3 regions of the Bacillus sp. DX3.1 genome follow, and region 3 is predicted to be linked to each of the others. Evidence: riboswitches for the same ligand, from Rfam matches in the RefSeq annotation. Region 3 holds a riboswitch; each other region holds the start of a gene.
What was found. A riboswitch is a leader RNA that binds a small molecule or an ion and turns the genes downstream of it on or off. The one in region 3 is predicted to bind S-adenosylmethionine.

Region 1: another riboswitch for S-adenosylmethionine. It lies ahead of QRE67_RS19890 (bifunctional homocysteine S-methyltransferase/methylenetetrahydrofolate reductase); the one in region 3 lies ahead of mtnK (S-methyl-5-thioribose kinase).
Region 2: another riboswitch for S-adenosylmethionine. It lies ahead of QRE67_RS25530 (bifunctional O-acetylhomoserine aminocarboxypropyltransferase/cysteine synthase); the one in region 3 lies ahead of mtnK (S-methyl-5-thioribose kinase).

What each region holds. Positions count from the first base shown of each region.
Region 1 is NZ_CP128153.1:3,965,647-3,967,919, forward strand. Features, by position in the region: gene QRE67_RS19890 (bifunctional homocysteine S-methyltransferase/methylenetetrahydrofolate reductase) at 1-1,149, opposite strand, end outside; SAM riboswitch class I at 1,220-1,331, opposite strand; SAM riboswitch class I at 1,535-1,647, shown strand; gene QRE67_RS19895 (methionine biosynthesis PLP-dependent protein) at 1,852-2,273, shown strand, end outside.
Region 2 is NZ_CP128153.1:5,092,571-5,094,843, forward strand. Features, by position in the region: gene metA (homoserine O-acetyltransferase MetA) at 1-45, opposite strand, end outside; gene QRE67_RS25530 (bifunctional O-acetylhomoserine aminocarboxypropyltransferase/cysteine synthase) at 29-1,327, opposite strand; SAM riboswitch class I at 1,503-1,606, opposite strand; gene QRE67_RS25535 (chloride channel protein) at 2,068-2,273, shown strand, end outside.
Region 3 is NZ_CP128153.1:3,763,345-3,765,617, forward strand. Features, by position in the region: gene mtnK (S-methyl-5-thioribose kinase) at 1-1,101, opposite strand, end outside; SAM riboswitch class I at 1,193-1,334, opposite strand; gene ltrA (group II intron reverse transcriptase/maturase) at 1,677-2,273, opposite strand, start outside.

The DNA.
Region 1 (2,273 bases), 200 kb from region 3:
GTGCGTCAGCACGGGGATATTATGTTTCGTTAATAATGCGCCCATGGCCATATTAGAAATGCGCGGTGATGCTAAAGAATTATCCGCTAATGTAACAGCGTCTGCCCCAGCTCTTTTTAATGCTCTTGCTCCTTCAAAAAAGCGTTGTGTATCCAGTGTTTTTGGTGGATCTAATTCAACGATAACCGTCGTTTGTTTCTTCGCTTTCTCGGCAAGCGTAACATGATTACCAGCGCGTTTCGTTTGCGTATGAATCACTTGTGGCCGCTGGACAACCTGCTTTTCTGTAACGGGTATTACATTTTCAAGAGCACGTTTCATCCCCTGGATATGTGCGGGTGTTGTTCCACAACACCCTCCCAACAAACGGATACCTTGCTCAATAAACTTTGGTGTCATCTCTTCAAAATACGCTGGACTTCCTTCATATACATAACGCCCTTCTACATAGTTTGGAAGACCTGCATTTGGATAAGCTGACAAATAACCTTTTTTCGGAATCGATATCATTTTGAAAGCTTCCGTCATATGAAGCGGCCCTAATTGACAGTTTAGCCCAACAACATTTGCTCCGTGGTCTAGAAGCTGAGCTAACATTTTATTTACATCATTGCCGTTTTGTGTTGTACCAGCTTCATGAAGAGCAAGCTGTGCAATAATTGGAATGGTTGTTTGTTTCCGCAACACTTTAACAGCATGCAGCAATTCAAACTCATCATAAAATGTTTCTAATAACAGTCCATCAACCTCTCCCTCAAGCAAGGCACCCGCTTGCTCAAGTAGCATAAACTCACGTTCCATATCAGTCGTTGTAACCGCTCCAATATGCTTCATCCCACCAATTGTCCCTAAAATTGCATTTCTATCTGTCACTGCCGATTTTGCAAGTTTAACCGCTTCCTTATTAATTTTGACAACCTGGTTCTCCAAACCATACATGCGCAGTTTAGCTTCATTTGCACCATACGTATTTGTTTGAATGATATCCGCACCAGCAGCCACATATTGTTTGTGAATTGATATAATACGATCTGGATCAGAAAGATTTAACTCTTCAAAACTACTTTGCAAACCATGAGAATGTAACAATGTCCCGACTGCTCCATCACCGATAACAATTCCTTTTGACAATAAATCTAGTAATTTCACCTGTCTCCCTCTTTTCTATCAATATAAAAACCCCCTCTTCGCCTTGAAGAGGGGGACATCATTAATCCTCCTCTTATCATGCAAAACAAGTTGTTTTGCAGGTATTAGCACCGTTTCAAACATTCTGTTTGAAGGTTGCCGGGTTTCACAGGGCCTTTTCCCTCCACCGCTCTCAATAAGAGTTCGTCTTTATTATTTAATTATGTAACTAAAAGGAAATACGTGTACCTTTTAACAATCTTTGTTAATTTTCTCATAAATTTAGCATGAGAGAAAATAAAAGTCAATAATTATAGAGAGAAAATAAAAATTATTTAAAATAAAGTTGCAATTCTCATAACTTTTATTGTAAAGTTAAAAACATAATAAAATTTCATACAAAATATTCTTATCTAGAGAGGTAGAGGGACTGGCCCGTTGACACCTCAGCAACCATTAACGTGACCGTTAATAAGGTGCTAATTCCAGCAAATTGTGAAAAGATTTGACAGATAAGAAGAAGACTATATTCGCATAAAAGCCTTCTTCTTAGAAGGCTTTTTTTATTTTTTCCCCACTAACGGGCAGTAATATCCCACCTAAATCAAAGCAGTTAGGTGGCGGATAAACTGCTCGTTAAAGCCCGATTGATGAGGGCTAATCATCCATGAGGAATACAGCCCCACTGATGAAAGTCTAACTTTATATAAGGAGGAATTATACATGTCAACAATCGAAACAAAACTTGCCCAAATTGGAAACCGGAGTGAAAAAACAACTGGAACAGTTAATCCACCTGTTTACTTTTCAACCGCATATCGGCATGAAGGAATTGGAAAATCCACTGGCTTTGACTATTCAAGAACAGGAAATCCAACACGTCTTCTATTAGAGCATGCCATCACTGATTTAGAACAAGGTAAGCAGGGATATGCCTGTAGTTCTGGAATGGCAGCTGTTCTTCTCGTTCTTTCACTGTTCCGTTCTGGTGATGAGCTTATCGTATCAGAAGACTTATATGGAGGCACCTATCGTCTCTTTTCTGAACATGAAGACAAGTGGAATATTCGATGTAGATACGTAGATACACAATCTATCGAGCAGATAGAACGAGCAATCTCTTCTCAAACAAAAGCTATTTTTAT
Region 2 (2,273 bases), 1.3 Mb from region 3:
CAACACTTTACGAGCCGGTAGATCTTTATCAACAATGATCGGCATGTGTTTTGCCTCCAACTAATGCTTCTTGTAAATCTGCAATAATATCAGATGCATCTTCTATACCGACCGATAAACGGACTAAATCAGATGTAACACCAGCTAAACGCCGCTCTTCTTCTGTTAATTGTCTGTGCGTTGTACTTGCTGGATGAATGACACATGTTCTTGCATCTGCTACGTGCGTCACTAAGGTTGCCAATTTAACGTTTGCAATGAAATCTTTGGCAGCCTGTAAACCACCTTTAACGCCAAACGTTAACACCCCACTTGCACCTTTTGGCAAATATTTTTGTGCTCGTGAATAATTCTCATTACTTTTCAGTCCTGGATAATTCACCCATTCAATTCGTTCATGATTAGCAAGCCACTGCGCCACTGCGAGCGCATTTTCACTATGACGCTCCATTCGTAAATGCAATGTTTCTAAACCGATATTGCTCATATACGCATTGAACGGGCTCATACAGTTTCCATAGTCTCTTAATAATTGCACACGAGCTTTTACAATATATGCCGCCTGCCCAAATTTTTGTACATAACTGACACCGTGATAGCTTGGGTCTGGTTCCACAAGCTCTGGGAACTTTCCATTTGTCCAATCAAAATTTCCACCATCAATAACAATTCCGCCTAATGAGCTTGCATGACCATCGATATATTTCGTTGTAGAATGAACAACAATATTCGCCCCATGTTCAAACGCTTGGCACAAATATGGCGTTGCCAATGTATTATCGACGATAAACGGTATTTCCAGCTCTTTTGCTGCCGCTGCAAACTCTTCAAAATTTATAACATTCATCGCTGGATTTCCAAGTGACTCAGCATAAATTAATTTTGTTTTATCATTTGCGAGCGCCACAATTTCATCAGCAGTCTGGTTCGAATTAAAGAATGTCACATCAATTCCAAGCTTACGTAGACTTACTCCAAATAAATTAACTGTTCCCCCATAAACTGTTGAAGAACAGAGCAGGTGGTCACCACTGCCACAAATATTTAAAACTGCAAGCATAATTGCAGCTTGACCAGATGCTGTTGCAACAGCTCCAACACCGCCCTCTAACTCTGTTAGCTTCTGTTCAAATGCTGCCAGTGTCGGATTACCAATACGCGTATAAATATAGCCCTCTGCCTCTAAATTAAAGAGCGCGGCTAAATCATCCGACGTATCATATTTGTACGTCGTGCTTTGATATAGCGGCAGGACGCGAGGTTCACCATTCTTTGGTGTATAGCCACCTTGCACACAAATTGTTCCTTTTCCCCATGATTCTCCCATTTTTTAATCTCCTTTCTTCTCTCTCACTCTAAGAGTCAAGAATTAACGCCTTCCATCAATAGATTGAGTATTCATCCTCAATCTATTGATAATAGTTTCACTTTATGAAAATAAAAAAACTGCTTCTTTCCCGAACAAGAAAGAAGCAGTTTGAAAACACGCTCTGATTTTATCTTTCTTATCTGTCAGGGTACTACCTGCAGGATTTGGCACAATTCCGCTAATCGGCTGTTGCCAAGGTTTCATAGGGCCTGTCCCTCCACCTTTTCTTGATAAGACTATTCAATTACCGTTGATTTTATAGCAATATTTTCCTACTGTCAATTATTTTTTTCTGAATTTTTCCAAAAGATTTTATTAACAGTTTAATTATTTATTCCTAAAATTTAAATTTAAAAAACCAAAGAAAATGGCTCTATCTAAAGAAAAAGAATACCTTTTAAAAACCTTACTTACTATGTAAAATTAAAGAGTTATATCTAATCATAGTAACTATCAACATAATATATTTAACAATGCTACACTTTATACAAATGTTGTCAAAATATATACAAAAACACGATTACAATTACGAATGTTTCAGGGCTTCATAAAATAATAATGCTGATTTTTATAATATATTTTGAATAAGTAATTCTCTTACAAAGATAATATGCATATTGAATTAGTTATCCAATTATTTTCGTATCATAATCTCTAACTTTTTCATAATAGAATATAACATAAAGGAGGCATAAAGAATGGCCATTAGGAGAGGTATGCACTACTTACTCATCATATATGGTATGTTTCTAGGTTCTATAGTTGGTGCTACAGTCTGGTTATTTTTAGTTGTCACCAATGCTGGAATTCACTTCATTTGGGAATATTTACCCAAAGAATTTACATTACCACCTTATTACACAATTTGTGTAACAATAATCGGTGGTGTTCTTATCGGATTATC
Region 3 (2,273 bases):
CAATAATTCTCGGCCTAAATATAGCGCTTGTTTTTTTGCTTGAATTCTTCTTTTTCCGTCCACGATTCCATCTAAATCAGCTACATGTGCTAACCCAATTGTTCGGCGAATGATTTCACAACCAGCAAATCCAACTGCATCAGCAAAAATATTTTGCAGTACAATTGCTAACCACTGTTTCTCTTTCGTATATGATTCTACGCCTTCTAATACCCATAGTTTTGTAAAGGTTTCTACAAAATTACTCCACGTTTTTTCTATATGATAGAATAGTATATTTCTTTTCTCTTCTTCTCGTGACAGCGCATTTAGCAACAAATTCGCAATAAATTGTCCAAGATCAAATCCAAGCGGCCCAAATGTTGCAAACTCCGGATCAATCACCTTCGTTTCTGATGGAGAAGAAAAAATACTTCCTGTATGTAAATCTCCATGAATTAACGTTTCTTTTCTCGTTAAGAATTTATATTTACACTGCGCTGCCTGTAATTTTAGTTTTTTATCACACCAAAGTTCATCTAGGACTGGTTGCAGTGCTTCTTCGTAATCATTTGTAGCAGAATTTGCAAATGGATCTGTAAACACAAGATCTTCCGTTATTTTACATAGATCAGGATTCACAAACTGACCATCTAGTACTCTCTTTTCTTCTGATTGCAGCCCAAAATCTGAAGTGTAAAAAAGGACATATGCTAAAAAACGACCAATATGTTGTGATAAAAGCGGATAATCCTCACCCTCTATCAATCCTTTACGGGTAATTGTAAGATTCGATAAATCCTCCATTACCGTCACAGCTAGCGTTTCATCATGACCATATACTTTCGGTGCATATTCAGGCACATATTTCCCGAAAATCTGTAGCGCTTGATTTTCAATTGTCGCCCGTCCTAATGAAAGTGGCCAACTTTCTCCAACAACTTTTGCATATGGAAGAGCCTGTTTTACAATGATACCGTGCTCCCCATCATGAAGACGGAACACATAATTTAAATTTCCATCCCCAATTTCATGACAAGTCACCTTTGCACCTTTTTCAAAGTACCCATGCTCTTTTACATATTGGATTGCTGTTTCTTCTGTTAATGATTGATATCCCATCTTCTTCTCCCTCCTTTTTAAATCTCAGGGTTTTTCATCATAAGAAAAACCCCTTTTAACGACGAAAGAGGTTTGAAGTTTATCTTCTCCCCTCTTATCTGTCAGAAAGCTTTCCTTTCTGCTGGAATTAGCACCGTGCCTTAATGGCGCATACGCGCCCCATTTCACAATGGTATTACGGTCGGTTGCTGGGTTTCATCGGGCCAAATCCCTCCACCTGCTCTTGATAAGAGTTGCAATATTTGAATTTTCAAGTTTCTGATGAAGACTATAACAAGAATAAAAATCACTTGTCAACATTTTTTCCGTAAAAGCCCCCTGATCAAAATTTCACTTTATTTGTATAGATCTGGACGGCGATCAACAAAGACAGGAATTCCTTTTCGTACTTCATTGATTTTTTCTAAGTCCAGTGCACCATGCAAAATAGATTCTGTTTCATCTGCTTCCGCTACAATTTATTGTGATAGGTAAGGCTTTGAAGTTATCTACACCTTTTCCCCCACATCACACCGTACACGATAGTTTCCCATCATACGGCGTTCCATCGTTTCCAACTGACACTATAAGTTATTCTAGATTGTAATCGGTTCGTTTTCAGACTTAGTACGAAGTTTATTTAATTTGTTTAGTGATTTTTCGTTAAAATTAAGCGAGAGAAGCACGTGTTTTATCTTCACTATGTCGGTCATGTGAATTAATTTATGGACGAATGAGTCAACAATGACTAGATTACTGTAAGTATCCGTTCCTCCCTTGTTAAGGGGAACTACGTGGTGACAATGTACTCTGTCAATTCCAATAACATCACCAATTACGTAACATTTTCCATATTGAGCGACATATTTAGATATCCTATTGTCGTTATATTCGATGCTCCTATTTTTTGAATAGGTAGTCATAACTTGTTTAAGAACGTCCCGAGGTATGGCTTTAAGATTTTCATGGATTTTACTTCTTCCCTTAACCGTGTAGTTACAAATACTTTGAGAGAAATTCCATGGGTTTTTATGGTGCATACCAGTGATAGGGAGTAACGGTATGTTACAAACCGAATATATTTTGGTATTAGGCAGAATGCCTTTGGCTCGCTTTTGAAAATTCTTAGGAGTTTCACTGAAACAAATTTTCTTACTATTCTCCCTAAGTCTGTTTTTGATGGATTTGAGAAG